DNA from 3 places in the Corynebacterium sp. USCH3 genome. Region 1 is predicted to be linked to each of the others. Evidence: predicted binding sites of a transcription regulator. Region 1 holds the regulator's gene; each other region holds the start of a gene.
The links. The regulator LexA, encoded in region 1, represses DNA repair genes until DNA is damaged. The targets are predictions, from matches to a motif close to CGAACANNTGTTCG.

Region 1 (10,314 bases):
GTATGCGGCAGGGCAACTCCCGGCAGTTCACGGGCACCCGCAACACGACCTTCGTCATCCACCCCTCCTCCCATCTGTCGAAAAAGCCGCCGCAGTGGGTGATGGCGGCGGAACTGGTGGAGACCTCACAAGTGTTCGCCCGTACGGTGGCACCGATCGTCCCCGAGTGGATCGAGGAGATCGCTCCCCAGCTTGTGCGGTACACCTACGCGGAACCGTTCTGGTCGAGTAAGCAGGGCGCTGCACTGGCGATCGAGAAGGCGTCGATGCTCGGCCTGCCGGTGATCAGCGACCGACGGGTGAACCTGTCGAAGACCGATCCCGACGCCGCGCGCGACATGTTCATCCGGAACGCACTCGTGGACGGCGACTGGCGGACGAACCACCGATTCTACCGGCACAACCAGGAACTTCTCGATGAAGCCGGGCAGTTGGAGGACAAGGCCCGGCGACGCGACATCGTCGTCGACGACGAGACGATCTACGGGTTCTACGCAGACCGTCTGCCGTCCACCGTCGTCTCCGCCCGGCACTTCGACTCCTGGTGGAAGAAGGCCAGACAGAAGGACCCGCACCTGCTCGACATGACGCCTGAGGCATTGATCGGCTCTCACGGCGGAGCGGCCGAAGCACGGGAATTCCCGGACTCCTGGCGTCAAGGTTCCATGGAGTTCGAGCTGACGTACGTCTTCCGCCCCGGTGACCCCGCCGACGGCATCACCATGCGCGTCCCGCTTCCCCTGCTGGCAAGCGTGACTGACGCAGACACCCAATGGCTGGTGTCGGGCATGCGCGAGGAGCTGTGTGTCGCCTTGATCAGGACATTACCGAAGCCGCTGAGGACGTCGGTCGTACCTGCCGGACAGTTCGCGCGCGCCGCGCTGGAGCGTATGACCGCCTACGACGGGCCGGTGGACCAGGCCCTCGCCGACGCCCTCCGGTCGCTCGGTGGAACAGGTATCAGTGCCTCAGACTTCGACTGGGGCCGGGTGCCCTCCCATCTACGCATGTCCTACGCGGCGGTGGACCGACGGGGCAAGATCATCGCGACGTCCAAGGACCTCAGCGAATTGCAGGAGTCGCTGTCCGGTGAGATCACCCAGTCCATCGCCTCCGCGACAGCCAGGTCGTCCCGACAGCCTGCAGAGGGGAAGCCAAGTCCCCTCGATTCCGCAGCACACCGGAGCACAACGCGGGCGTCGTCAAAGACTGCTCGTCCGGCCGGCGACGCGGGGGTTCTCGCCCGGGCAGACAGCTGGACTGTGGACGGCATCGGCGTGATCCCGGAATCGGTGGAGACCGTCGTCGACGGACAGACGACCTCAGCCTACCCCGCGCTGGTCACCCCCGGCACGGGCAGTGGCGGCGGAGTGCTCCTCAAGGCGTTCCCCACGGCGCAGGCCGCCGCGGGGCAGCAGTTCTCGACGGTGCTGGACATGATGGTGTCGGCCTGCCAGGTCTCTGCCAAGCAGATGGTGAAGGGCCTTCCACTCCGTCAACGAGTCGCGGTGGACACCTATCCGCACGGCGGGCCGGATGCGCTCGTCGACGACAGCCGGGTACTGGCCTGTCGGGAACTCCTGCAACGGTACGGGCCGGTCATCCGGAACCCGCAGCGCTGTGAGGAAGCCGTGGAAGCCGCCAGAGAACGTGGCCCGGGCCTCGTCCGCCAGGTGATGGTTGCGGTCGCTCCAGCGGCGTTGGCGGTGTCGGATATGTCGCAGGAGCTGGACTCCTGGGACGGCGAGGGCATCGTGGACATGAGGCGGCAACTGGACTTCTTCCTCGGGCCCCACAGCGTGGCGAAGAACGGGGTCGAGCACCTGCGTCACATCCCGCGTTACGTCGAGGCGATGAAATCCCGCCTGTCGATGATGGAGTCGGATCCGGACCGGGAGGCGGCTCTCGACGACCAGGTCAGGGAATGCACGGAGGCCATCGAACGGACCAGGCAACGTCTGCCGGCGAGCCGGGCGGCGTCCCCCCAGTTCAAGGACGTCCAGTGGTTGGTCGAAGAGCTTCGGGTATCCCTCTACGCCCAACATCTCGGGACGTCCCGCCCTGCCAGTGCAGCGCGCGTGACGAAGGCACTGGCGAAGATCCGCTGACTCAGTCGGCCGTGCTCCCCCGGTGGTCCCGGAGGTCGCGGATCTCCCGTTCGAAATCCTCCGTGGACCGGAACGACTTGTACACGGAGGCGAACCTCAGGTAGGCCACCTCATTGAGGTTACGGAGTGGCTCGAGGATGGCCAGTCCGATGTCGTCTGCGGCGACCTGGGAACCATGGGAAGCCCGCAGCGACTGCTCAACGTCATGAGCGAGGATCTTGAGGTCGTCGGTGGAGACCTCGAGGCCCTGACACGCCCGCCCCACACCCCGGATGACCTTGTCCCGACGGAATTCCTCGGTCACCCCGCTTCGCTTGGTGACCAGAAGCACCGACCGCTCGAGGGTGGTGAACCTGGTCTTGCAGGAAACACACTCGCGACGTCGTCGGATGGCGGAACCGGATTCCACCGTACGTGAATCCACGACCCGGGAGTCTTCGGAACGGCAGGCGGGACAGAGCACAGGGGACTTCCTTCGGGACGGTCGACGAAACACTACGGCCCCGTATGCTACCCGTTGCGCCACATCTCGATGACTGTCCGGTCAGTACACCGGAACCACGACATCGCGGGTCGACGGCACGCCCGAGGGCCGTCCGCTCGCATCACCGATCCCGGTGACATCGTTGAGCGACGCAATACGTGCCACCGCGTCACCGACCGAAGCGCCGGGAACATGCTGCCGGGCGATGTCGGCGAGGGTGGCGCTGTCGTCCACCGTCACCGTCGCCGTCCCACTCGGTGTCACCGGTTCAACGGCGTGATCGGTGAGTGCCGGGGATGCGGCGAGCATGAGAACCAGCGACGCCAGTGACAGCAGCGTGACACCGGGCGAACCGACGACAGAGGACATCCGTCTGCGCATCCGGAGCCTCCGCGGGACAGACTCGAACGGACGTTCCTCACGACCCTGGGAGTGGGCACGCCGGGCGACCTGGACGGCGGACGGGTGACGTGTGGCGCCGTGGCCCCAGGTGTTCGATCGACTGGCCTCGTCGACGGCCGACCACTGCGGACGGCGGTAGACGGGACGATGGACGACGCTCCGGCGCCGGACCGACGTAGTGCTCATGACAACCCTCTTTCCGTGGTAGTGAACCTGATTCGCGGAATATGATAGGACCATGACAGCAGCGCGGCCGGACACCGTCGCTCACCGTAGCCGCAATCTTCGTCCGTGTGTTCGAACAACTCTTGATGCTGCCGACGCTAGCACGGGTGTTCGATGTTGTCCACAAAAACCTCGGCGTTATCGAACACCTTGATGAACGATGTCGGTCCGGTGATGTAGGGTCGAAACTACGACCGGTACAACAAGACCAGGAGTGGGTCAGATGTCAGAGAAACAGAATTCCTCCAGCGGGGCGGCGCCGGGAGGCCGGAAGCGGTCCTCCCCCTCCACCAGCAGCGCATCGGGAGACGACAAGGGCAGGGAGAAGCTCTCGGAGCGGCAGCGCCGGATCATGGACGTGATCAAGGACGCCACAAGGTTCCGCGGCTACCCGCCGAGCATCCGCGAGATCTGCGACGCGGTGGGGCTCAACTCCACGTCGTCGGTGTCCTACCACCTGCGGGAACTCGAGAGGAAAGGGTATCTCCGGCGCGAGGACAACAAGCCACGTGCCGTCGACATCAGGGACTTCGATGACGACACCCCGACCCGTCCCGGGCCGAAGCCTGCCGCCCCGGGCCCGGCGGGCATGCCGTCCCCCTCGTTCGTCCCCGTGGTCGGTCAGATCGCCGCAGGATCCCCGATCCTGGCTGAAGAGCACGTGGAAGCGCATTTCCCGCTGCCGCAGGAACTGGTCGGCGGAGGTGAGCTGTTCCTCCTCCAGGTGGTCGGTGAGTCGATGCGGGACGCAGGTATCTTCAACGGCGACTGGGTGGCCGTGCGCTCACAGAAAGTCGCCGAGCTCGGCGACTTCGTCGCGGCGATGATCGACGGGGAAGCGACGGTCAAGGAGTTCCAGAAGGACGGTTCGGGGGTCTGGCTCCTCCCCCACAATGACCTGTTCGAACCCATCCCGGGCGATAACGCCGACATCCTCGGCCGGGTCGTCGCCGTACTCCGCAAGATCTGACCGCAGTCCCGGCGCCCTCCGTCGCCCCGGGCGACTCGTGCGGTCGTGTTTGTTGCCCCGGGGTGGTACTAGAGTCCGAGAACGGCGGCCGCAGCCGCCTTCGCCTCCTCTGCTCCGTCTGCGTCAAGTGCGGCCGCAGCCATTTCACGGCAGACCGCGAAATCAACCTCACCCAACTGAGCTCCGACTGCGGCCAGTGCCGGAGGAGCGGCCGACAGCGACGTCACTCCGAGTCCTGCCAGCACACAGGCCAGCAGGGGATCAGCCGCCGCCTCACCGCAGACGCCGACCGCTGTCCTGGTGACCGCGCCGGCACGGCAGGTGGTGTGCACCAGTCGCAGAACCGCAGGTTGCCAGGGGTCCGTGAGATGTGCGAGAGAGGCCGACATTCGGTCGGCAGCCATCGTGTACTGGGTAAGGTCGTTCGTGCCGATGGACACGAAGTCCAGGTACGGCATCATCTTGTCGGCCATCAGCGCCGCGGCGGGGACCTCGATCATCGCCCCGGCGACGAGCCCCCGCTCGTGACACAGTTCAGCGAACCACTGCGCCTCGTAGACAGTCGCCACCATCGGCGCCATGACCCAGGTCTGTGCCGTCGACTGGTCACGCCCCGACTTCTTCAGAGCCAAGGCGATACCGTCGAGCTGACGCTCCAGGAGTTCCTGGTTAGTCCGGGCGATCCGGAGCCCGCGCACGCCCAGCGCAGGATTCTCCTCCGTCTCCGCCATCACGTAGGGCACCGGCTTGTCGGACCCCGCATCAAGGGTACGGACCACGACCTTTCCCTCCGGGAAGGCGCTCAGCACCTCTGCGTAGCGCTCCGCCTGCTCCTCCACCGAGGGTTCGGTGGTCTCGCTGAGAAAACCGAGCTCGGTCCGGAAGAGGCCGATACCTTCAGCGACCGATTCCGCCGCCTGGCGCGCCGCCGCACCGTCCTGCACGTTGGCGAGCAGCTGGACGCGGTGCCCGTCCCGGGTCTCTGCGGGGCCGTGCCAGCCGCGGACCTTCGATGCCAGTTCCGCGGCCGCCGTGACCCTCCGGTCGACATCCGAGGGATCGACCCCCGTCTCCACCGTGCCGGAGGCTGCGTCAATCAGGACCTCGGTGTCCGCCGGGATGCTGCGCAACTGCGTCCCAACCGCGACGACACAGGGGATGTCGAGCTGACGGGCGATGATCGCGGTATGGCTGGTCGCCCCGCCCTTCTCAGTGACCACGGCGATGATCAGCTCGGGGTCCAGCGTCGCTGTGTCCGCCGGTGCCAGGTCATCGGCGAAGAGGACGTGAGGCGAGTCGACGTCGGGAATGCCCGGCTCAGGTTCACCACGCAGCTCGGCGATGACGCGGTCACGGACGTCCATGAGGTCGGTGACACGTTCCGCCATCACCCCGCCAGCCTTGAGGAACATCTCGACGAAGTCGTCGGTGGCCTGTTTGACCGCGTAGAGGTTCGTCTGCCCCGCGTTGACCGACTTGCGGACCTTCTTGGCCCAGGCCCGGTCACGGGCGATGGCGACCGTCGCCTCAAGCACCTGACGTGCATTGCCCTCGACCGTGGTGGCCCGGCCGCTGAGCCGGTCGGCGACGGTGTCGACCGCCTGTGTGAACGCCGCGAACTCTGCCTCGCGCTCTCCCTCGGCGACCGTCTTGTCCGGACCTGGGAGCTCAGGGCGGTCCGTCACCCAGGTCACCGGAGCGAAGACGGTGCCCGGGACGACCGACTTTCCCTTCAGCACAACGGGCCCGCCGTCGGTCGCGGGGGCGGAGGAATTCGTGTCTGCCATAGTGTCTGGTCTCCCACAAGTATTCAGAACATCTGAAAAGACATCGGTGGACGGAAAAAGGTTGCCGCCTACACTACCCTTTCCGCGCCCGGCCTCGGCCCCGGCCGGGGTCAGGGCGACGGCGCCACTCACCCCCGAATCGGACCCGGAACCACACCGACCCCATAGAATGCAGGACATGAACTCTGAGGAACGTCGTCGCCAGATCGCCTCGCTGACCGCGGTCAACGGGCGCGTCACCGTGGTCGAGCTCGCAGAACGATTCACCGTCACCCCCGAGACCATTCGTCGGGACCTCACCGTGCTCGACAATGACGGAGCGCTGCACCGGGTGCACGGCGGGGCCGTACCGACCAACACCTTCCAGACCCGCGAGACGCCGATCGAGCTCCGCAGCACGACATCGACCGAAGCGAAGATCCGGATCGGCAGGGCCGCCTCCGAACTGCTTCCGCGTACCGGCACGGTGTTTTTCGACGCCGGGACAACGACCGCGATGCTCGCGCACGCCATCGCCGAAGCGGGCAGGCCCGACGACAACCCGTACCGGGGACTGACGGTGTTGACGAACTTCCTCCCCCTGGCTGTCCGGCTCTCGGCGGCGGGACTGTCCGACGTACAGCTCATCGGTGGTCACATTCGCCCCATCACGCAGGCGGTCGTCGGTGACATCGCGCTGCGCACCATCGGGGTGCACCGCGCCGACATCGCCTTCATCGGAACCAACGCCTTGTCGATGGACCATGGACTGTCCACCGCCGACGCCGAGGAGGCCGCGGTGAAACGTGCGATGATCGCCAACTCACACCGCGTCGTCGCCATGTGTGACTCGACCAAGTTCGGCCGGGACTACCTCGTCAGTTTCGCCAATGTCGCCGAGATCGACGTGCTCGTGACCGACGACGCTGCCCCCCGCCAGTACCTCGAGGCCTTCACCGCCGAGGACGTGACCGTGGTGACGGCCTGAGGCCGGTTTCCGTCGGCCTCGTCTGCGGCACGGACCCTCTCGGTTCAGCTACGCTGTGTGGGAAGGAACGGGCTGCCGGCAGAAGGCGGGCACCCCGGTTTCTCCGACAAGTCACGCCAACATACGACAACACTCGACGAACCGAAAAGGACCTGAGAACCATGGCCTCCACCACTGTCACCGTCGGCTCCACCGTGGGCCTGCACGCCCGTCCCGCCACCATCATCGCGGAGGCAGCGGCCAACTACGACGACGAGATCCTGCTCTCGCTGCCCGGTGAGGACGACGACGAGCCGTCGGACGCCTCGTCCTCCCTGATGATCATGGCGTTGGGCGCCGAACACGGCGACGAGGTCACCGTCTCCTCGGACAACGCCGACGCCGTCGAGGCCATCGCGGCCCTGATCACCAAGAACCTCGACGAGGAGTAGGGACCGCGGGGAGGGCCCCGACCTCAGGCTGGCAGGTCGTAGTCCCGCACCGAGCGGTCCCGTCCCTCCCCCAGGTTTTCGAACAACCACCTCAGGGCCGGGTAGCCGATGATGATACCCACAGACCCCCAGGCGATACCCTCCAGCTCCAGTGACCCGATCTGCAACGTGAGGTTGCCGATTCCAGCCGTCAACGCCACCGCCGCGGCTGACAGGTTGACGGGGTTGGTCAGGTTGACCTTGTTGTCCTGCCAGATCCGGATTCCCAGCAGCCCGATCATCCCGTAGAGCACCATCGTCGCCCCTCCCAGCACTCCCGCCGGGATCGTGTTGATCACGGCCCCGAACTTCGGGACGAAGGCGAGGATGATCGCTGTCAGCGCCGCGACCCAGTAGGCGGCGGTCGAGTAGACCTTGGTCGCCGCCATGACCCCGATGTTCTCCGCGTACGTGGTGGTGCCCGACCCACCGAAACCACCGGCCAGCGTCGTCGCGAGTCCGTCACCGATGAGTGCGGGTCCAGCCTGGTCGTCGAGGTCACGTTTCGTCATTCCGGCGACCGCCTTGACGTGCCCGACGTTTTCGGCGATGAGCACCACCACCACGGGCAGCGTGAGCAGGACGGCACCGGCATGGAACTCCGGCGTGTGGAAGTCCGGCAGGCCGAACCACGCGGCCGCACCGATCACCCCACCCGCGTCCTCGGCGATGTTCCCGGTGACGACCGCGAACACCCACCCGATGACGACGCCGATCAGGATTCCGAGGCGTCCGACCATCCCCCGCCCGGCGACGGTGACGACGAGCACGGCACACATCGTCACCGCCGCCACCATCGGCTGGTCAGCGAAGTTCGACGTCGCGGCCGGAGCGAGGTTCAGCCCGATCAGGGCGACGATCGCTCCGGTCACCGCCGGGGGCATGACGGCGTCCAGGACGCGTCGCCCGGCCGCCTTCACCAGTATCCCGACCAGTATCAGCACGAGTCCGGCGACGAGCACGCCGCCGAGCTGTGCCGGGAACCCCTCCGCCTGCGTCGCCGTCAGCGGAGCGATGAACGCGAAGGAACTGCCCAGGTAGGACGGGACACGGTTGCGGGTGATCAGCAGGAAGAGCATCGTCCCCACCCCGGAGAACAACAGTGTGGTGTTCACCGGGAAGCCGGTGAGTGCGGGGACGAGCAACGTCGCCCCGAACATCGCGATGACGTGCTGCATGCCGATGCCCACCGTCCGTGGCCACGTGAGCCGCTCCTCCGGTGCGACGACGGCACCGGGGCGGATGTTCCGGCCGTCGCCGTGCAGTGTCCATCCGAAGACGGCCCCGCGGGGGGCACCTCCGGCGGCCTCGTCGGTTGTCCTGTTGATCTCGTCCATTCGGACGAGCTTATTCTGTCTCCCCGTCCGCCGCGATTCTCAGGTCGGACAGCTCCGCAGCGATCACACCGGGCAACCGGACCTCGACCCGTGTGCCGTCCTCGGTGTACTCCTGACTCAGCACGGTGCCGTACTCGTGGAGCCGTGCTACCACGTCACCACGGTCGAAAGGGACCTGGAGCACGACATGGTCGTCGAGGGCGTTGAGGAAGAGTTCCAGTCTGCTCTCCAGGGCCGGGATCCCCTCGCCCGTGGCCGCAGACACGAACAACACGTCGTCCAGTCTGCTGCGCAGTTCGGCGAGGACGAGCGGGTCGGCGTCGTCGACCTTGTTGATCACGAGGATCTCCGGCGGGGCCGCTTCCCCGGTCTCCTCGGCGATCTCACCGATGACCTTGTTCACCGCCGCGATCTGCTCCATCGGGAACGGGTCAGACCCGTCCACCACGTGAAGGACGACATCGGCGGCCATGACCTCCTCCAGGGTGGACCGGAACGCCTCGACCAGCTGCGTCGGAAGGAACCGGATGAAGCCGACCGTGTCGGAGAAGACGACGGCGCGGCCGTCGGCCAGCTCCGCACGTCGGGTGGTGGGGTCGAGGGTCGCGAACAACGCGTCCTCGACGAGGACACCGGCACCTGTCAGTGCATTGAGCAGGGATGACTTCCCTGCGTTGGTGTAGCCGGCGATCGCGACTTTGGCGATGGCGGACGCATCCCGACGGCCCCGTTTGATGTCACGGGACTTCTTCATCCCCTGGATCTCCCGACGTAGCCGCGCCATCTCGCTGCGCAGACGCCGACGGTCCGCCTCGATCTTGGTTTCACCCGGACCGCGGAGGCCCACACCCCCGTTGGACCCCGCCCGGCCTCCCGCCTGGCGGGACAGGGCACCACCCCATCCGCGGACCCGGGTGATGAGGTACTCAAGCTGCGCCAGTGCGACCTGGGCCTTACCTTCCTTGGACTTGGCGTGCTGGGCGAAGATGTCGAGGATCAGCATCGTGCGGTCGATGACCTTGACGTCGAGGGCCTTCTCCAGTGCGATCATCTGCCCCGGGCTGAGCTCACCGTCGGCGACGACCGTGTCCGCGTTGGTCTCGACGACGATCTGGCGGAGTTCCTCGACCTTTCCGGAGCCAATGTACGTGCCGGCGTCAGGTTTGTCGCGGCGCTGGTAGAGCATGTCGGCGATCTCCGAACCGGCGGTCTCCGCCAGTGCGGACAGCTCGGCCAGCCGTGCCTCGATCTGTTCGAGGCTTCCTTCGGTCCACACACCGACGAGAACGACCTTCTCGAGGCGGAGCTTGCGGTACTCGACGTCGTAGCCGTCGTCCTGTTCCGTGGAGTGGACGTTGGTCCCGCGGCTGAGCCTGCGGAGACTGGACCGCTGTTCGAGGTCCAGCTCTCCGACCGTGGTCTCCGCGCCGATCTCATCAGGGTTCTGGTTCATGCTTGTCATTGCCCTCCATCTTTCCACGAGTCGGCGCCACGGAGTAGAGTCGCTCCCATGATTCCGGAACTGAAGAGTGTGGGGTTGGACTTCACCCGCTGGCAGGACGCC
Region 2 (10,314 bases), on a different contig from region 1:
GGTCCGGTGGTCCTCACCGGTGCCCAACGTCCCGCCGACGACGACGCGCCCGACGGCCCGGGGAACCTCCGGGACGCCGTGGCCGCCGCAGCGCATGTCGACGCCCCGTGTGTGGTTTTCGGCGGACGGACTCTGCCGGCCTACGGTGTGCGCAAGATCCACACCTCCGCCGACGCCGCCTTCGACACCCCGCCCCTGCCCCGTCCGGCTGTCCCCGGTACGCACGGCACACACCCGGCACCGTTGGACGGTCTCCGGGTCGACATCGTCGCCGCCTGCCAGGGGTCGGAGCCCACCCTCGTCGAGTCGGCGGTGCGCACCGGCGCCGACGGGATCGTGGTCGCCGCCTTCGGTTCGGGAAACGTCGGTGTGCACGCCGAAGGGATCAGCGTCGCACTGGCTGAGGGGATCCCCGTGGTCGTCGCCAGTCGGGTCGCCGCCGGTGGGGTCCAGCTGGTGTACGGCGGCGCCGGTGGCGGCCGTAGCCTGGCGCGGGCCGGGGTGCGGTCCGCCGGACAGCTCACCGCCGCCCAGGCGCGGATGGAACTGCTGTGTGAACTGGCGGTGCACCGCGCAGGACAAGCTACCGGAGGCTGTCCAGGGGGTCCGCAGGGCTGAGATCCGGGTCGTCGACGTCCAGCGACCGTGCCTTCCCCGGGCCAGTGGACCGGGTCTCGAAGCGCACACTGACGACCCCGGCGCCGGTGCCCTGCACCCAGCCGTGCCCGTAGTCGGCGTGGTGGACGTCCACGGTCGGGCGCCAGGATGCACGGGGCGGGCCCTCCGGCGACTCCACCGCCGCCGCTTCCGGCTCAGGGGCATGTTCAGGGGCATGTACAGGGCCGGGCACCTCCACGGACTGGCCGTCGGACAGGCCAGGCTCGGGGAAGAGGACCGCCTGACGCTCCTCGGTGAGCCCAGACAGGCTCACCCCGACCAGCCGCACCGCGCCCGACACCTCCGGCCGGGGGACGACGGACCGCGCCGCGGCGATGATCTCGTCGAGGTCATCGGTCGGGGTGGCCAGGGTCGTCGACCGGGTGTGGGCCTTGAAATCGGCGGTGCGGGTCTTCACCGTGACTGTCCGCGCCGCACGTCCGTCCCCGAGCAGACGGCGCCGTGCAGCGGTGGCCGCCCGGACCAGGACGGGGTCCACGTCGACCGTCGTCGCCGCATCCTTGTCGAGCGTGTGCTCCGCAGACACCTGCTTCGCACGGGCTCGGGGCGCGACAGGACGTGAGTCCTGCCCGCGGGCGAACGCCTGGACCTGCAGGCCGACAGAGCCGAGGAGCCCTTTGACGTCGACGTCGTCCATCTCCACGAAGGCACCGATCGTCGTGACGCCCACCTCGGCGAGTTTGTTCTGGGCCACCGGACCGATGCCCCACAACTCACCGACCGGCCGTGGCGCGAAGACCTCGAGCCGACGGGCCCTGTCGACCACCGTCACGCCGTGCGGTTTAGCAAGGTCGGACGCCATCTTCGCGTCAAGTTTCGTGGAGGCCACGCCGATGGAACACGGCAGGCCGACCTCGTCGTCGACGAGCGTCTGCAGATCACGTGCCCACTGCCGGACCTCCGCGCTACTCCGTCCGACCAGGGACTCCGGTTCAACGAACCCTTCGTCCACGCTCAACTGCTCGATGGTGTCCCCCTCCCGGCCGAGCAGGTCGAAAACCTGCGTGGACACGGCGGAGTACACCGCGAACCTGGGGGTCACCACGACCGCCCTACCCCGGCACAACCGGACCGCCTGCTGCATCGGCATGGCGGACCGGGCTCCGTACACCCGGGACTCGTACGACGCCCCCGCCACCACGCCGCGTCCGGACGCACCCCCGACCAGTACCGGTCGTCCGGCGAGCGTGGGCCTGGTGAGCTGCTCGACCGAGGCGTAGAACGCATCCATGTCGAGGTGGACCACCCAACGCTGCGTGGTGTTCATGTCCCTGATTCTAGGCAGGATGAGATCCGGTGCCCTCAAAAAGGCACCAGCTCGTCCGCCGCACTCTGCGCCGCATCCCTGATATCGCCGAGCCACCGCAGCCTTGCTTCGTTGTGGCTGGCCAGGGTCCTGACCTTCCGGTGCAGACGGGTATCGAAGTCCAGGACGGCGTCCGCCAACGGACCGGTGGGGGTCGAGACGTAGAGGTGCCCGTCCTCGACGCTGGACCACCAGTCGGAACCGTCGGGATTCAGCGTGACGTCGTGCAGTCCCCGCGTCTTCATCCCGTGGCAACCGGGGCACAACGAGTGCATCGCCCAGGTCGCCGTCTTACCGCCTGCCTCCTCACCGTCCTCACCGGCGTCAACCCACCGCGCGACGTGGTCGACCTGCGCCGTCGCGGCGGAGCGGTCACAGCCGGGGAACCGGCAGGTGCCGTCCCTGCCCGCGACGGTGGCCCGTTGATGCTCCGACGGTGAGTACCCCGACACCTCACTGTGGCCGGCCACACACAATTCTGTGACCCGTGCCATCCACCGCTCCGTGGCCACCTCGTGCAACCATGTGCTTTCCAGGTGCATGCGACCGCTGTCGAGGTTGCGGTAGCAGTTCAACGTCACCGACACATCCCCCGCCCGCCCGTGCACCAGGTCGACGAGAGCCCTGGTCCGGCTACAGTTCCGGGCAGCCGCGACCGCGTCGATGATGCGGACCAGTCCAAGCCCCTCGTCGACCGGCAACGTGACATGCAGGGTCGTCGCCGCGTCCGCCCTGGTGTCCACCGAGAAGTCGAGCTGGTGGTGCGGAGGCGGCGGCTCACCCCGGCCTTCAGGGTCAAGCGGCCTCGCCGACGGTTGAATCTCTGCGACCACCTGCTGCGCCATTCGGCGGAGAGTGACCACACCGGGGACCGCCTGACGAGGCATCGTCGGTGTCAGCAGATCCACCAGGCCCCGTTCCACCGCCTCCAGGTGCTGGTCGTCGACGGCGGCGACAGCATCCGCGAGTGCGCGCAGGTGTTCGAAGGAGAAGGCCCCGCCCTGCAGACACCGACGTAGTCCGACCATCCGCCCGGCCATCGTGCCGATGTCGCAGTAGGCCAACGCCCGGCCCTTCGAGACCCCCAGCCCCACCGACAACGCCCTCACGTGCCTGGCCACCTCCATGCCGGGCAGTGGGGCAGCTTCTCTCGCGATATCGAGTTCGAGGAGGTTGATCTCACGTTTTGCGCTGAACATAACCTCCTGGGCACTGACCGCCCAGCACGGCTCGTCCAGGTTCTCCTCGACGTACTCGACATCACACTCGAAACACAGCTCCTCGTAGTCACGTTCGATCACGCTGAGATCCGCTCCACCCTGCACCATGCCACGCCCCTCGCTCGCCCGGATGTCACCCTGTCCATGCACGATGTTACCGAACTTCTGTTCGATTATCAAGGGCTGGGAAAGCCCCGGGTGACACGGTCACCCGGGGCGGCGGAACCTCCGGTGAGCGGCTACACCTGCGCGAGGTCCGCCGTCACCCCGTCCCCGACATCATGGGTCAGAGTCTCACCGACGACCACCGACACCGACGTCGCCAGCACTTCACCGGCGATCGTCCCGGCGTGTTCCTCGGCCCAGGCCTTCCTGGCTTCAGGCACCGACAGGGTCAGCGAGATACGGTCCGAGACATCGAAACCGGAGGCCTTCCTCGCGTCCTGTACGCCCCGGACACGGTCCGCCGCCCAGCCCTCGGCCTCGAGTTCCGGGGTCACGGTGGTGTCGAGGACCACGAGTCCGTCCCCGCCGGGGATTTCGGCGGTGTTCTCCGGGTCGACCGCCACGAGCTTCCGGTTGTACTCCCCGTCGATCAGTCCGATCCCGCCGGCAGTGACCGTCCCGTCCTCGGCCACGGTGTAGTCACCCGTCTTGACCGCCTTGATCACCTTCTGGACGTCCCTGCCCAGACGCGGGCCTGCCGCGCGGGCGTTGACCACCACGTCAAAGCGTCCCACGGACGACACGTCGTCAGTCAGTGTCACGTCCTTGACGTTGACCTCGTCCCGGATGATCGACGCGAAGTCCTCCAGCGTCCCGGAATCGGGCAGCGCCACCGTGAGGCCGGGCAACGGCAGACGGTTACGCAGCTTATGGGACTTGCGCAACGACGACGTCGCCGAGCACACCCCGCGCACCGCGTCCATCGACGCGACCAGGGCATCGTCCGCGGGGAGGTCGTCCGCCGAGGGCCAGTCGGTGAGGTGCACCGAGCGCTCCCCGGTCAGACCCCGCCAGATCACCTCGGTCGTCATCGGCAGCAACGGGGCCGCGATCCGGCACAACGTCTCCAGGACGGTGTACAGCGTGTTGAAGGCCTCCGGGTGCCCGTTCTCGCCGGAGTCACCCGCCCAGAACCGGTCACGGGACCGCCGGACGTACCAGTTGGTCAGCACGTCGCAGAACTGCCGGATCTCGTCGGTGGCGGTGGCGATGTCGGTGGCGTCCAGCGCCCCGGTCACCGCGGACACCGTGTCGTGCAGCTTGGCCAGGATGTACCGGTCCAGGACATTCGTCGACGTGGTGTCCCGCCGGGCCGGGGTGTGGGCGTACAGGCGCAGGAACGAGTAGGCGTTCCACATCGGCAGCATCGCCTGGCGCACACCCTCACGGATACCCTGCTCCGTGACGATGAGGTTGCCGCCCCGCAGGATCGGCGAACTCATGAGGAACCACCGCATCGCGTCCGACCCGTCACGGTCGAAGACCTCGTTGACGTCCGGATAGTTCCCCTTGGACTTCGACATCTTCAGTCCGTCGTCGCCGAGGACGATGCCGTGGGAGACGACCTTGGTGAACGCCGGGCGGTCGAACAGGGCGGTGGACAGCACGTGCAGCAGGTAGAACCAGCCGCGGGTCTGACCGATGTACTCCACGATGAAGTCCGCCGGGGAATGGGTGTCGAACCACTCCTTGTTCTCGAACGGGTAGTGCACCTGCGCGAACGGCATCGAACCGGAATCGAACCACACGTCCAGCACATCCGGCACGCGCCGCATCGTGGACTTCCCCGTCGGATCGTCCGGGTTCGGGCGGGTCAGCTCGTCGATGTAGGGACGGTGCAGCGACTCCGGACGCACGCCGAAGTCCGCCTCCAGCTCATCCAGGGAACCGTAGACGTCGACCCGGGGGTACGCGTCGTCATCGGAGACCCACACCGGGATCGGCGAGCCCCAGTACCGCGAGCGGGAGATGTTCCAGTCACGGGCACCCTCGAGCCACTTGCCGAACTGACCGTCGCGGATGTGCTCCGGGATCCACTCGATCTGCTCGTGGTTGAGCTCCACCATCCGGTCACGGAACGTCTGCACGGAGACGAACCAGCTGGGCAACGCCATGTAGATCAACGGCTCACCGGAGCGCCAGGAGTGCGGGTACGAGTGCTCGATCGTCTGGTGGCGCACGACACGCCCGGCGGCCTTGAGGTCGCGGATGATGTCCTTGTTCGCGTCGAAGACCAGCTGCCCCTCGTAGTCGGGCACCAGGGAGGTGAACGTGCCGTCCATGTCCACCGGCACCACGGTGTCGATGCCTGCCGCATTGCAGGTCGCCATGTCGTCCTCACCGAAGGCCGGGGCCTGGTGGACGACGCCGGTGCCGTCCTCGGTGGTGACGTAGTCGGCGGCAAGGACACGGAACGGCCGCTTCTCCCCCAGCCCGACGCGGTCGGCGAAGTAGTCGAACACCGGCTCATAGGTCAGCCCGACCAGCTGGTCACCGGTGAACTCCGCCACGATCTCCGCAGCGTCGCCCAATTCGGTGGAGTAGGCGGACATCAGGTCCTTGGCAAGCAGGACGCTCTGCCCGGCGACCGCCGCCGCTCCGTCGACGCCGACCGCGACAAGGACGTACACGACCGACGGATTGACCGCCAGCGCGAGGTTGGACGGCAGGGTCCAGGGCGTCGTCGTCCACGCGAGCGCCGACGCACCGGCGAGTTCCGGGTGGGCCGCGAGCGTGTCCACCGCGGCAGTGCCGGGGTGCGCGCCGGTCACCGGGAACGTCACCGTCAGGGTGGGGTCCTGACGCATCTTGTAGGAGTCGTCCAGGCGGGTCTCCTGGTTCGACAGCGGAGTGTGCTCCGCCCAGGAGTACGGCAGCACACGGAAACCCTGGTAGATCAGGCCCTTGTCGTACAGGGTCTTGAACGCCCAGATCACCGACTCCATGTACGACAGGTCCATCGTCTTGTAACCGTTGTCGAAGTCGACCCAGCGCGCCTGCCGGGTGACGTACTCCTTCCATTCGTCGGTGTAGCGCAGCACCGACGTCGCGCAGTACTCGTTGAACGACGCGAGACCCATCTTCTCGATGTCGCCCTTGTCCGTGATGCCGAGCTGCTTCTCCGCCTCGAGCTCCGCGGGCAGACCGTGGGTGTCCCAGCCGAAGACGCGGGGCACGCGGTAGCCGCGCATGGTCTTGTAGCGCGGGACGATGTCCTTGACGTACCCGGTCAGCAGGTGCCCGTAGTGCGGGAGACCGTTGGCGAACGGCGGGCCGTCGTAGAAGATGTACTCCGGTGCCCCCTCACGGTTGTCGAGGGACGCCTGGAAGGTGTCGTCCTGCTTCCAGTAGTCGAGGACGGAACGTTCCATCGTCGGGAACGAACTGGTGCCGTCCGACATGTCGGTGTGCGGGTACGCTCCGCCGGCGGGGGTGGTCATCGCGGACTCCTCGTAAGGTCGTGTGCTTGTCTCACGGTCCGCGGGGACGTCGCCTCTGCCGGCGACGCGGTACCACCCCGCTTGGATCCCCGGGGGAATCCCGCTCGTTCCTACGGCTGTGACGTGCCGCGACCACGTCCGGTTCTACTCAGACGCCCCGGGAAGGGACGGCCTTTCTTCCGGATCGCTCCCCGGTGATGGCCGGATCGGTGCGATATGAAAAACCCCGCACGGCAGTGCGGGGCCGGTCAGTGGTGAAGTATACGCCTCACCGTCTCCGGTGGAGAAACAGGTCGACGAGGAAGACGACGATCCCGACAGCAGCGACACCGATGCAGATCCATGCCCACAGCACCGAACCCACGTACAGGGCCACGAGCAGGGCCAGGAAGCCCAGCAGGGACATCAGGAGAGACAGTGCGAGCATCGTTACCGCCGTCGGTCATCCATGTCGTCGACCGTCGACCTACTTCTCGCCGAAGTCGATGTTGGAGTTCGGTGCCGCGGTGCTGCGACTGTTGAGCTCCTCCAGCTGGGACTCCAGGAAGGTCTTCAGGCGGGTACGGTACTCCCGCTCGTAGGTGCGCAGTTCCTCGATGCGGCTCTCCAGGGCAGTCTGCTGCTTCTTCACCGTGGTCATGATCTCGGTGTGCTTGCGCTCGGCGTCCTGCTGCAGGGCGTCGGCCTTCTCCTGGGCGGCACGGACCTGGGCCTCGGACTGGGCCGTCGCATCGGAGATCAGGGTCTCGGACTTCTGCGTCGCGTCGGCGACCAGCGTGTCCGCCTTCTGCTGTGCCTCGGCGACGGTCTTCCGCGCCTTCTGGTCAGCCTCGGCCAGCTGCTTCTCGGAGCGCTTCTGGGCGTCCGCCAGCTGCGAGGTCGCCGTGGCGTTCGCGTCGTCGACGGTCTTGTTCGCCTCGGTGCGTGCCTCGTCCAGCATGGCCTGGGACTCGCTCTTGGCGTCGCCGGTGAGCCGGTCCGCCATCTCCTGGGCCATGCTCAGGACACGCGCGGCCTGCATGTGGGTGTCGGCGTTCGCCGAGCCGGACTCCGCGGCCGGCTCGGCGGCGGGAGCCTGAGCGGCAGCGGCGGCCGGAGCCTGCTGGGCCTGCTTCTGGGCGGCGTCGGCACGCTTCTCGGCGGCGGCTGCCTTGTCCTCTGCCGCGGCCGCACGCTTCTCGGCGGCGGCGGTCGCGTCCTTGGCCTCGGCCAGCTCGGCCTCGAGCTCGGAGACCCGCGCACGGGCGTCGGCGAGTTCGGCGGTGGCCGCGGAGTCGTCGGACGTGGTCGCGGCGACCGGAGCCGCGGCGGGGGCACCGGAACCCACCTGGCCACGCAGGTCGTCATTCTCGTCCTGAAGCTCGGCCAGCGTGTCTTCGACGAGATCGAGGAACTGGTCAACCTCGTCCTCGTTGTAGCCACGCTTGCCGATCGGCGGCTTGCTGAATGCCACGTTATGAACGTCAGCGGGAGTCAACGGCATCGGTAGTTCCCTTCACAGTCGATATGTTCCGCCGGCCGAGTGGGCCGGACAGTGAGTCGGTCACGATCTTATCAGCGACCACGTCCACGAGGCTTCAGGTTCAACCTCATGTGCAGTCTTTCAGGTCAGTTATACAGCAGGGCTTTTCCCACCTGCAAGAATGTCGGGACAGAAGTACACCCGCACAGTCGGTCATACCTGGGCGGCGATACCCGTCAGGATCGTGATGAGGATCGAGATCCCGAAGAACAGCACCAGCACCGACACGTCCAGTGCCACCCCGCCCAGACGCAACGGCGGGATCACCCGGCGCAGCGGGCGGACCACCACGTCGGTGAGGACGAAGATCGGCTCCGCGATGACGGCGAAGCGCCGGGACGGGCGCCACTGGCGCGAGAACGAGCGGATCATCTCGATGATGACCCGGGCCAGCAGGATGAACCAGTAGACCCGCAGGAGCAGGGCGAGGATGTAGAGAGTGGTAGCCACGATTGTTTACTGGTCCTCCACCAACTGGTCGAGCTGGCTCTGGTCAAGGGTCACGGACGCCGGAATCAACGCGAAGTTCCGGATGCCACCGAGTTTCTTCAGCGTGCCGTCCAACCCTTTCGCGAGTCCGACGGAGAAGTCCAGCACCCGGCTGGCCTCCGCCTTCTCCATACCCGAGAGGTTCAGGACGACGATGTCCCCGGCCTTGAACTCGGTGGCCAGTTCACCGGACTGCTGGAACGAGCTCAGGGCGAGCCGGACGACCTGCGGCTCCCTGGCGGGAGACGCCGGCACCGGAGCGGCAGGAGCCGCCCCCGCGTCGGCGCGTCGTGACGGCCGGGCCGACCGGTAGTCGTACTCGGACCGGCCGCCACGCTCACCGCGCTCCGACCGCTCGGCACGTTCCGTACGCTCAAGGCGGTCGGACCGGTCGCGCTCAGGACGGTCCCGGTCGTAGTCGCGGTCCCGTCCCTCCTCCCGGTCCGGGTAGCGGTCCGACTGACGGTAACCGCCACGGTCCTCGTCGAACTCGTCACGGTAGTAGGGGTCATCGAAACTGTCGACCTCGCCGAAGCCGAAGAATCGCTTGATGTTCTCACCCAAACCGTCTGCCATGGTCTGTCTCGCTTTCTCTGGGAAGTGTCCTGCGGGGTCATCTGCTGTCAAAAATACCGGGAACTCCGCTCAGGCGTCGGGGATCCAGACCACCGACGCCTGTCGGCCGGTCCGTCCTTCCCTCCGGTAGGAGAAGAAGTTGTCCTCGCTGACCGTACTCCGGGGGTCCGCGTCCACCGACCGGACACCCGCACCGAGCAGCTGTCGGGTGATTCCGGCCCGGATGTCCAGACCAGGTGTCCCCCGGCCGGTCGTGGTGCGGGAACCGGGCAGCCGCTCCTCGACGTCCCTGGCCATCTCCTCGGGCACCTCGTAGTCCTCACCCGCGGCCGCGGCGCCGAGCAGCGCATGCATCCGTGCGGGGACGGCCCCGAGTTCCACCATCGCGGCGACGGTGGCCGGGACGATACCGTTGCGTGCACCCATCCGTCCGGCATGCACCGCGGCGACGACCCCCGCCTCCTCGTCGGAGAGCAGGACCGGCACGCAGTCGGCGGTGAGCACGACGAGTGCCACCCCCGGCTGCGTGGTCACCAAGGCGTCGGTGAACTCGACCGGACCGCCGTCGAGCGCGTCGAGCAACTCGGCGGTGACCTCGGTGACGTTCGGCGAGTGGATCTGCTCCATGTAGACCATCCGCCCGGGTGCCACGCCGATCAGCTCCGCGAGCCGCACACGGTTGGCGGCCACGTCGGAGGCGTCGTCGCCGACGTGGTCGGCGAGGTTGAAGGACGAGAAGTCGCCGGACGAGGTCCCACCGTTCCGGTCGGTCACGACCTTACGGACGCGACGCGCGGTGTGGTCGACGGTCTCAGAGGAAGGTCGGGACATCGAGGTCGTCATCCCCCTCGTCACGCCGGTCGTCACGGCGGGAGTCGCGCCGGTCACCGTTGGAGGTGAACAGTCCGGCGGAGTTGGTGTTCTCGGACGAACCCGGCACCCCGGAGCGGGTACGACGGGTGAAGCTGGTCGACGACGCCGGTTCCTGTGCCGCCGGGGCCGCCGGGGCCTCGTCGCCGTTGAAGATCCCGGACGAGGTCTGCTGCGGCTGCTGCGGCTGCTGTGCCGGGGCCGAAC
Region 3 (10,314 bases), 200 kb from region 1:
GGCTGCACACCGCTCAACACCACGACGCACGACCTCACCGCCGTCGGCACGTCAGAGGTGCCCGCATGACACGCATCGCACTGTTCGGTGCCACCAGCGAGATCGGAGCGGAGATCATCACCCGGCTCGCCGCCGGCAACGACATCGTCCTGGCCGCACGACGCCCCGACGCCCTCGCGGACCTGGTGACCGCATGTCAGGAGGCCGGGGCAACCCGGGTGGAGACCGTCCACTTCGACGCCTCCGACTGCACCGGTCAGGCAGGCGTCATCGACACCATCGAGGCGTCCGGTCCGATCGACACCGCGGTCGCGACCTTCGGGGTCCTCGGCGACCAGGACCTCGCCGAGCACGACGGGGGAGAGGTCGAACGTATCCTGCACACCGACTTCACCGCCCAGGCCGTCCTGCTCACCGAACTGTCCACGCGGATGGCGGCACGCGGACGAGGTGACCTCGTCGCCTTCTCCTCGATCGCCGGTGCACGGGTCCGTCGACCGAACTACGTCTACGGCTCGGCGAAGGCCGGCCTCGACGGATTCTGCCAGGGCATGCAGGACGCGCTGCGCGGCACCGGGGTCCGGCTGACGGTGGTCCGTCCCGGATTCGTCATCGGACGCATGACCGAGGGGATGGACCCGGCGCCGATGTCGGTGACGCCGGACGTCGTCGCTGACGCCACGGTGACCGCACTGGCCTCGCGACGGAGCGACGTGTGGGTCCCCCGGAAACTCGCCGTCCTGGCCCGGATCATGCCGCTGGTCCCGAGAGCACTGTGGCGACGGGCACCGCGGTAGGGTGGGGAGTATGCCCAGACTGCTGCCCCTGCTGTACATCGTCGCCGAAATCCTCGTGTTCTTCCTGGTCGGGAAGTGGATCGGGTTCGGGTGGACGGTCCTGCTGGTCCTGGCGACGTTCATCGGCGGCATGCTGCTCGCCGGGTGGCAGTTCCGTGAACTTGTCCGGCGGTCGATGACCGACCGGGCACACCCGGGCCGGCTCACCGCCGACGCCGCGTTGAGCGCCGTCGGTGCCGTCCTCGTCGCCCTGCCCGGACTGGTCACCGCCGTGCTCGGCATCGTCCTGCTCCTGCCGCCGACCCGCTCGCTGGTGCGTCGCGGGCTGGGCGGCGCGCTGCGCCGCAGGATCACCAGTTTCGGCGGCGCGTCCTTCACGACCGTCTCCGGTGTGAGCATGCCGCAGACCCGGGACGTGGACGGATGGGGCGAGGTCATCGACCACCGCACCGACGAGTTCGACGACAGGGATGACAGCAGGGACGACAGGGCGTGATCCGTTTCCTCCTGCTGACGGCCGCTGCAGCGGCCGCCGGGGTGGCCCAGTTCGCCTCCTACCAGCCCACCGGTCTGTGGTGGGCGGCCCCACTGGGCTTCGCGCTCTTCTTCATCGCGGTGGACCGCGCGGTGTCAGGCGCTCCCACGGACGCGACCGGGCCCCGTAACGTCCGACGGTGGGTGATGTGGCTCAGCTGGGTCCAGGGCCTGGTGTGCTTCCTGTTCCTGTTGCCCTGGGTCGGCGAGTACGTCGGTGCCATCGCGTGGATCGGGCTGTCCCTCCTCGAATCCCTTTACAGCCTGCTCTTCGGGCTGGGCCTGGGACTGATCTGCGTCGTGGCACGGGCGTGGGACAGGGGCGGCCGTAAACGTCACGGCCGATCGGCCCTTCTGCTCGTGACGGTGCCTGCCTGGTTCGTGGCCACGGAGTGGCTCCGCGCCTCATGGCCCTTCGGTGGATTCGGATGGGCCCGGGTCGCGTGGGGCCAGATCACCGGGCCGCTGGCAGAGTGGTCGACGGTGGCCGGGCCTGCCCTGGTCACCTTCGCGGTGGTACTCACCGGTGTGGCGCTCGCGCTGCTGACGCGCCGCCGCTACGTCACCACGGCCTCCGCCGTGGCCGTGACCGTGGGCGGTGGACTCGTCCTGGGCGCTGTCCCGACCTCGTGGGGAGGTGACGTCGACGAGACCCTCAACGTCGTCGCCGTACAGGGCAACGTTCCACGGCTCGGGCTGGACTTCAACTCCCAGCGCAGCGCCGTACTGAACAACCACCTCACGCAGACCTTCGCACTCGCCGAGGAGATCGACCGGGGGGAGCGACCGCGCCCGGACCTGGTGATCTGGCCGGAGAACGCCTCGGACATCAACCCCTTCGTCAACGAGAGCGCCGCCGAGCAGATCAGCGCCGCCGCGAAGGCCGTCGGGGCACCCCTGCTGGTGGGGACACTCACCCGCGACGAGGAAGGGTCCCGGAACACCGCCGTGGTGTGGGATCCCGAGACCGGTGCCGGCGACCAGCACGTGAAGAAGTTCCTCCAGCCCTTCGGCGAGTACATGCCCTACCGTGACCTGTTGCGCCACGTCAGCCCGTACGTGGACATGGCGGGTGACTTCAAGCCCGGCGACGGCGACGGCGTGGTGGACATGGACGGCGTGCGGGTCGGTGTGGCGACCTGCTACGAGGTGAGCTTCGACGGCGCGTTCCGTGATGCGGTGCGCGCCGGGGCCACGCTCTTCGCCAGTCCGACGAACAACGCGACCTTCGGGTTCACCGACATGACGTTCCAGCAGCTGGCGATCAGCCGGATGCGGGCGATCGAGTACGACCGGTCCGTTATTGTCGCTGCGACCTCAGGGGTCTCGGCGATCGTGTCACCGGAGGGCGCTGTGATGGACCGGACGGAGATTTCCCGTGCGGGTCTTTTGCAGGAGGACGTTCCGGTGCGCGATACTGAGACGTTGTCGGCACGCATCGGCCCCGTCGGAGAGTGGATCCTCGCCGCCGTTGGCGTAGCATTCGTGCTTTATACAGGTTTCCGGCAGAAGAATTTCCGGCAGAAGAAGAGGTAGGCAGAGGTTGGCTACGGGACATTCGACGAACCCCAGTGACCGCACCCTGGTCATCATCCCGACCTACGAGGAGTTGGAGAATCTCCCGCTCATCGTGGGTCGCCTCCGTGCGGCAGAGCCTGACCGCGTGGACATCCTCATCGTCGACGACAACAGTCCGGACGGCACCGGAGAACTCGCCGACGAACTCGCCGCCGGCGACGGGCACATCAACGTCCTCCACCGTGAGGGGAAGGGCGGCCTGTGCGGTGCCTATGTCGCCGGCTTCCGGTGGGGGCTCGAGCATGACTACCAGGTGCTGTGCGAGATGGACGCCGACGGTTCCCATGCCCCGGAGCAGCTGGACCGGTTGCTGGAGCAGGTCGACGCAGGGTCGGATCTCGTCGTCGGGTCGCGTTACGTTCCCGGCGGAAAGGTCGTCAACTGGCCGTGGAACCGGTGGTTCCTGTCCAAGGCGGGGAACATCTACATCTCCATCGCCCTCGGCGGCGGGCTCTCCGACATGACCGCCGGTTACCGCGCCTACCGCCGGTCGCTGGTGGAGTCGCTGGACCTCGACGAGTTGTCGAACGCCGGTTACATCTTCCAGGTCGACCTCGCCTTCCGGGCGGTCCAGGGCGGTTTCGCCGTCGACGAGGTACCGATCACCTTCACCGAGCGGGAGATCGGGGAGTCCAAGCTGGCGGGCAGTTTCGTCAAGGACAGTCTGATGGTCGTGACGGCGTGGGGGATCCGCCACCGTGCCGCCCAGATCAGCACTCTTGCCGGGGCGTTCTGGCGGTTGGGCAGGGATTCGGTCAGGCAGAAGATCGGTCGCTAGAACGGCACCTCTTCCGTGCTCGCTCTGCGTGCCGCGGTGAGTACCGCCTGCTGGGATGCACGTACTGCCTTTCGTCTCTCATTGTGCTCCCGTACCGTCCTGTAGCGCCTGCTCGCCAGGGTGGCAAAGCTGGTTCTCGCGAATCCGGCGAGAGGCCCCGTCGGTTCGGTGACATAGGTGTGCCCGTCGTCGACGCTCGACCACATCACCGAGCCGTCACCGGCCTTGGTGGCGTCGACCCAGCCGAGTGTCTTGAGGAGATGGTGGGAACGGCACAGGGGATGGAGGTTCCCGGTGTCGGTCGGCCCGCCGGAGTCCGGATCCCCGTGGTTGTAGCGACGCACGTGGTCGATATCGCATTTCGCTGCGGGTACCTCGCACCCGGGGAAGGTACAACTGGTGTACACGCCTTCCAGGAACTCCACCATCCTCCTGGTGGGTGTATAGGTGTCCGTGGCTTCGTGGCCGGGAATCCGGAGGTGGGTGACGCGCTCCATGAATGCGTCGGTCGCGACGGCGTCGAGCCAGTGCCCGCCTGATGTCGCAGCAACCTTGCTGTTGATCTCGCGGTAGATGTTCAGGGTCACGCTGACATCGGCGGTACCGCGGACCAGATGAAGCAGGCCGTCTGCGCGTGAACAGGACATTTCACGGCAGACCGCGTCGAGGACGGCGACGACCTCCTCAGCTTCCTCAGGCGGGAGCGTTGCGGTGACTACGGTGGCGCAGGGGTCATAGGTGTCGACACTGACGCGTCGGGTGGGTGTACCACAGTCGCGGGGATCGACACCGGCGGGTGGCCCGACAGCGTCGGAGGTCAGGGCCGACCCCGTCGTTCCTATCATCTCCGCACAACTGACGGGTGGTGGTTCAGGATCCGTGTGGTCGACGGGACGCGCGAGTTCATCGATCCTGTGCATCGCCTTGAGAATCTTCTTCACCATCGCGCGCGGCCCCGGCATCACCTGCCTGTCCCGTCGGGGAGTGAGGACGGTAATCAGGGCCTCCTCCGCTGCGTCGGTGTCGTCAGGCCGGATACCGTCTGCGCTACGCGCCAATACCCGGAGATGGTCGAAGCTCAGCATCCCCCGGAGCAGGTGAGCCTTGAGCCGGGGCATGCGGGCGCACAGTAACCCGATGTCCGTGTAGGTTTCAGCCCTGCACCGCGTCAGCGACAGCCTGGACTGAAGGCGCGCGTGATGGGCCACAACATCGACGGCGCCCTGAGGAACGCACTGGACGGCGATCTCGATCATCGCACGGTTCATCCTTCTGACTGCGACGGCGGCAGTGTCCGTCGACGTCTCGATCGACCACTGTCGGAACGTGAACGAGGGTTCGTACAGCTCACCCCAGTCAATGAGGATTCCGGAAACAAACACGAGATCGGGGTGCCCCGGCCTCGCCTGTGGAGGGTCGTGCTCGGGAGGTGGGGGAGCAGGCTGTGACGCGGTGTCATCCATGTCGAACATACTACCGAACCATGCGGACACAGAATGATGCAACTAAACAAGCATCGAACTTATGATCGAATCGAAAGAAAGAAAAATAGAAACCCTCCGGCACTGCCAGAGGGCTTCTACCAGGTCATCGCCGAAGGACTCAGGAGTTCGCCGCCTGCTCCTTCATCAGCTTCATCGCGGTGCGACGACGCTTGCGCAGCAGTTCGATGCGCTCCTCGAGAAGCACGTCCAGTTCCTCGAGCGAGCGGCGCTCACGCAGCATGTCCCAGTGGGTACGTGCCGGCTTCTGCGGCTTGGCGTCCTGCCCGACGCCTTCAATGAGCTGGCCGAGCTGGCCGTTCTTGCACATCCACTCGCTGGGGATCTCCGCGTCATTGGCGAAGGCTACCTCGAAGATCTCACCGGACTCAGTCTGGTATTTGGTCATCTGGCGGGGAGCCAGGTCGTGGTCACGGTCGGTCTCGTAGGACACCGCTCCCATACGACTGCCACGCAGTACGCGATCTGCCATCGGTGCATCACCCTTCTCATCATGCGGACGTGGTGGATCATTCCTCCGGTACAACGGACGAGACGCCCGGATAATTCCCGGGCGACACCACAAAGCTCAACCACATCACTCTACAGCAGAGGTGCAATGATGGACGACATGAGCGATCACGCCCCTGACACCCACCGGTCCTCACCCCAGCGGTGCGAATGGTGCAACCGTGAGATCATCCAGGAGGGACCCGGGCGCCGGCGCCGCTACTGCAGCCAGTCCTGCCGCCAGCGAGCCTACGAACAACGCCAGTCGTTGAAGGACACGACCATCCCCGCAGACTCGGTGATCCTGCCCAGGGCCACAGCGGATGAACTCACCGACCGACTCTTCGAGGTCCGGTGCGCCGCCGAGGACATTCACGCGGCGGTGTCCGACGGCGAACCGACGGACAGCGTCCTCGAACTCTGCCAGGAGCTGGTCACCCTCGCCCGGGATGCGGAGGGGGTCCGGGGGAGAAGCGAATAGGGCTGCGGGCGACAGACGGCTAGCATGGACAGACATGCGGAAAGGTATTGTCACGCTGGTAGTTGTCGCGGTCGTCGCTCTGGCCATCGCCATCGTCGGCCCCCCGGTGTACAGACTTCTCACCAGTGAGGGCCTGCAGACCGCATCCATCGCCGACGGAAGCGGTGAGCCTGCCTCGGTGGGGCTGGACGGCCACTGGGACATTGTCGCCGGAGCGGGGGAGAACTCCACCGAAGCGGGCTACACGTTCGACGAGGTGTTGCCAGGTCAGGAGAAGTCAACCTCAGGCAGGACATCCTCCGTCCACGGTTCACTCGTGGTGACGGACGGAATCCTGGAGGAGGGCCGGGTCACCGTCGATGTCGCCAGCATCGAGTCTGACATCGAGAAGCGCGACATCCACGTGCGGGACAACATCCTGCACACAGACCGGTACCCCGACGCCGTCTTCAGTATCACCGACCCCGTGGACCTGTCGTCCCTCCCCGAGGACGGTAGTGTCGACACGGTAACCGTGACGGGCGAACTCACCATGCACGGCCAGACCAACGAGGTGTCCACCGACCTGAGGGTGCTCAGGACAGGGGAGAACGTCATCGTGGAAGGCCAGGTACCGGTCAAGCGGGAAGACTTCGGTATCGTCACCCCGGAGTTCGTCGCGTCACAGATCGCCGACGAGGGCACCGTGGACCTGCTGCTGGTCTTCGGCCTCCAGAGCTGACCTTCGAGAGGACATCACCATGGACAGAGACGTCATGGTCTTCACCCGGTGGATCCGGCTCGCCGCACTGATCGCGGCCACCGCCTTCATGGCGTTCACCGGCGGGACCCTCGGGTACATCTTCGCCGCCGTCTGTGTACTCTTCATCGGCGTCACGTCCTGGCAGTTGCTGAAACTGTACCGGGACGAGCGGTACCGTACATAGCAGTCACCGTCACAGATCTCAGGAGGTCCCCGTGGGACACGACATCACCGGCCTTCTGGAACGCCAGGACGTGGCCGCTCTGCAGGCCGAGCTCAACGGCCTCTCGACCGTTGCCGTCGCCGACGAAATGTCCCGACGGGGAAGCGACGAGCAGGCGGTGATGTTCCGGCTCCTCGACAAGGACCGCGCCATCCAGGTGTTCGAGTATCTGGACGTCGTCCACCAGGCAGAGCTGTTGACCGGCCTGAGGGAGGCGCGGTTCGCCGATCTCCTGCTCAACCTGCCCGACGATGACCGGGCGCAGCTGCTCGGGGAGATGCCCGCAGCGGTCGCCGCCCGCATGATGGCTGACTTGCCCGCCGAGCGCAGGAAGATCACCGCCGAACTGCTCGGGTACCCGAACGAGTCGGCAGGGCGTGTCATGACGCCCGTCCCCACGGTCATCGACGTCGGCAACAGCAGGGAACAGGCCCTGAAGAAACTGCGTGGCCGTGAACTGAGGAACCGCGATATTGCGGTCCTGGCTGTCACGGATTCCACGCGACAGCTCGTCGGCGTCGTGAATCTCGCCTCACTGGTGACCGCCGCCGACGGCACCCCGGTGTCCGAGCTGATGAACGTCGAGACCCATGCCGTCAACGCCACCGAGGACCAGGAGGTCGCCGCGCGGCTGGTGCAGGAGGCCGACCTGCTCGCGCTGCCCGTGGTCGATGACGAGGGACGGTTCCTCGGCGTGATCACCGTCGACGACGCCATGGAGATCCTGGAACTGGAGGTCACCGAGGATGTCTACCGTTCCGGTGGTTCGGAACCGCTGAAGCAGCCGTACCTGACGGCGACGGTGTTCCACCTGGCCCGCAAACGTGGGGTCTGGCTCCTGGTCCTGATCCTGACGGCTGTGCTGACGGTCAACGTCATGTCGTTCTTCGAGGACACACTGGCGAAGGTGGTTGTCCTGGCGACGTTCGTGCCGATGATCACCGGCACCGGTGGCAATGCAGGGTCGCAGGCCGCCTCATCGGTGGTTCGTGCACTTGCCGTCGACGAAGTCCGCCCGCGGGACATCTGGAGGGTGATCTGGCGGGAGGTCCGTGTCGGATTCATGCTCGGGATATTCCTCGGCGCGCTGATCTTCCCGTTCATCACGTTGTTCTACGAGTGGCGCATCGGCGCCGTGATGGCATTGACGATCGTGGCGATCTGTACGTGGGCCTGCATCGTCGGCGGTGTGCTTCCGCTGATCGCCCGCAAGATCGGGGTGGACCCCGCAGTGTTCTCGACGCCGGTGGTCTCGACCCTGGTGGACGCGACCGGCCTGGTCATCTACTTCAGCATCGCCCAGGTCATTCTGTCGAGCATGTTGTAGGCACGGTCGCGACACAGGGGAAGCCCACCCCATTTACGTCACAGTGACGAATTGATAGGTGCATTGATCCTCTTGGCTTGCCACACTGCGCGGGGACCGATGCCGCCATGACTTCCCGCGATTGCCGTACGTGCGGGGTACGTGCAGACCATCGCACGATGTCACCGAATGAACGGGCCGCCGGTCGCGGATGTGCGACGGCTGACGGCGACCCAGGCAACCCCGGCAACGAGACCCGGCCAGACAACACCGGAGCGTCGACGCGCGGGCGACAGGAACCCGACAGAACGCCACAGACCCATGCCGCGTTCCCACCCCACGGGCCGACTTCCCCTTTTCGCCGATAATATACATTATGACACTTCAATGATCTGGCACGCTGCCCCGCGCCGCGAACGCTCACTGTGAGTCTTCGACGCCTTCACTGTCGGTACCCAGCACATAGGCAGCCTGGCCGAGGTGTATCACGGCGTCATGCAGGATGCTGATGAGACGAACACCTCTGGTGACTGGCGGATCCCAGGCATCGTCGATGACTGCGTCGAGGTCAGCGTCACCCAACGTGAAGAGATAGGTGTCCACAGCGTCACAGACGGCAGCCACATAGTCGATGACCGGACCGACCTCAGCGGCAGTCACCTCCCGCGCCTGAGCAGGTGACTGTCCGAATCCCATCGAATCGCCTGCCCCGTGAACACCCGAGGAACTGTCGTACCCCTCCGACGTCCAGACCTGTTCATTGGCGGTGAGACCAGACAGCTGGACATCAAGTTCTCTGCCGGAGTGCCAGAGCAGCCAGGCCACTGAATTCGGGTGGCCCGACGGGTGTGCGTTGACGACGCCTGTCGGGAGACCCCGGGGAATCTCCCCCACGGCATCGCGCACACGGCCGGTGAGATCCTGCAGAACTTCTGTAGCCTTCATACCGGTCCACCGTACGCGCCGCGCCCCCGTCGTGACCGGTGTCCCCGCGCAAAGTCACCAGGTGAACCGTCCGTCCTCCCCGAAACGGGCAGGCCGCGCATCGACAACCCAGTCCGGTTTCAATACTCCGTAAATGTGCGGGTACCGCTGACCGTCGTCGCCCTCCTCCTCACGGACCTCGGTACCGGAACGTCGGACGGCTCCCTCGTCGATGACCAGGACGCACAGAGGGGCGGTCACATCACGGTAGAAACGTTCGGCCGTCGACGCGACCTGCTCCCTTGTGGACGCGTGAATAAATCCGGTCTCGTCCAACAACAGGCCAGACGTCGAGACCCGGTACTCCCCTTCCTGCAGAGCATCAGCCCACTCAGAAACGTGCGCGATATGGTAGATCGTCATGTCACCACTCTGCCGTAGACGGCTTTCCGTCGCAGCACCCCGCCCGGGATCTAAGCTGAATCCCCATGGACCACTTCTACAGTTCCGCACTTCATCAGTCTTCGGCACCGTTCTCCCACCTGACCACACACAACGGGATCACGTACACAGCAGGGATCATCGGTCAGGACCGGCGGACCGGCGAACTCGTCTCCGACGACGTGGGTGAGCAATGTTCACTGATGATGGACAATCTCGGTGTACTCCTTACCGAGAACGGACTCGCCTGGTCCCAGATAGCGAGGACCACCGTCTATCTCACCTCGTACGACGACTTCGGAGCCATCAATGAGGAGTACTCCCGGTGGTTCACAGAACCGTACCCCGCCCGCACCACCCTGCAGGTCGCCGCACTCCCCTTGGGAGCCTCGGTGCAGATCGACGCGATCGTCGTCGCAGACGGCTCCATCTGACCCGCCCGATGGCCGGACGCCGATGTCACCCCTCATACTGAGAGACAGATCACTCTGTGAGAGAATAAGGGCATGAACCTCCCAC

Region 2: a site for LexA is predicted at 3,363-3,376, ahead of PQI66_RS03830 (HNH endonuclease signature motif containing protein). Genes of this name have one in related genera too.
Region 3: a site for LexA is predicted at 5,063-5,076, ahead of PQI66_RS02865 (HNH endonuclease signature motif containing protein). Genes of this name have one in related genera too.

Annotation. Positions count from the first base shown of each region.
Region 1 is NZ_JAQPZT010000001.1:405,574-415,887, reverse strand. It holds gene hrpA (ATP-dependent RNA helicase HrpA) at 1-2,108, shown strand, start outside; gene nrdR (transcriptional regulator NrdR) at 2,110-2,571, opposite strand; gene PQI66_RS01935 (hypothetical protein) at 2,653-3,180, opposite strand; gene lexA (transcriptional repressor LexA) at 3,443-4,189, shown strand; gene ptsP (phosphoenolpyruvate--protein phosphotransferase) at 4,258-5,976, opposite strand; gene PQI66_RS01920 (DeoR/GlpR family DNA-binding transcription regulator) at 6,155-6,943, shown strand; gene PQI66_RS01915 (HPr family phosphocarrier protein) at 7,105-7,374, shown strand; gene PQI66_RS01910 (uracil-xanthine permease family protein) at 7,398-8,750, opposite strand; gene hflX (GTPase HflX) at 8,761-10,203, opposite strand; gene PQI66_RS01900 (hypothetical protein) at 10,261-10,314, shown strand, end outside.
Region 2 is NZ_JAQPZT010000002.1:114,399-124,712, forward strand. It holds gene PQI66_RS03820 (asparaginase domain-containing protein) at 1-618, shown strand, start outside; gene PQI66_RS03825 (DNA polymerase IV) at 584-1,945, opposite strand; gene PQI66_RS03830 (HNH endonuclease signature motif containing protein) at 1,981-3,285, opposite strand; gene ileS (isoleucine--tRNA ligase) at 3,444-6,650, opposite strand; gene PQI66_RS03840 (hypothetical protein) at 6,919-7,077, opposite strand; gene PQI66_RS03845 (DivIVA domain-containing protein) at 7,117-8,133, opposite strand; gene PQI66_RS03850 (YggT family protein) at 8,326-8,622, opposite strand; gene PQI66_RS03855 (cell division protein SepF) at 8,629-9,237, opposite strand; gene pgeF (peptidoglycan editing factor PgeF) at 9,307-10,068, opposite strand; gene ftsZ (cell division protein FtsZ) at 10,049-10,314, opposite strand, start outside.
Region 3 is NZ_JAQPZT010000001.1:607,277-617,590, forward strand. It holds gene PQI66_RS02840 (M24 family metallopeptidase) at 1-69, shown strand, start outside; gene PQI66_RS02845 (SDR family NAD(P)-dependent oxidoreductase) at 66-797, shown strand; gene PQI66_RS02850 (FxsA family protein) at 808-1,293, shown strand; gene lnt (apolipoprotein N-acyltransferase) at 1,290-2,867, shown strand; gene PQI66_RS02860 (polyprenol monophosphomannose synthase) at 2,875-3,687, shown strand; gene PQI66_RS02865 (HNH endonuclease signature motif containing protein) at 3,684-4,805, opposite strand; gene PQI66_RS02870 (RNA polymerase-binding protein RbpA) at 5,290-5,661, opposite strand; gene PQI66_RS02875 (hypothetical protein) at 5,800-6,159, shown strand; gene PQI66_RS02880 (YceI family protein) at 6,194-6,880, shown strand; gene PQI66_RS02885 (hypothetical protein) at 6,900-7,085, shown strand; gene mgtE (magnesium transporter) at 7,117-8,451, shown strand; gene PQI66_RS02895 (mycothiol transferase) at 8,851-9,375, opposite strand; gene PQI66_RS02900 (DUF952 domain-containing protein) at 9,430-9,777, opposite strand; gene PQI66_RS02905 (RidA family protein) at 9,843-10,229, shown strand; gene PQI66_RS02910 (aminotransferase class V-fold PLP-dependent enzyme) at 10,302-10,314, shown strand, end outside.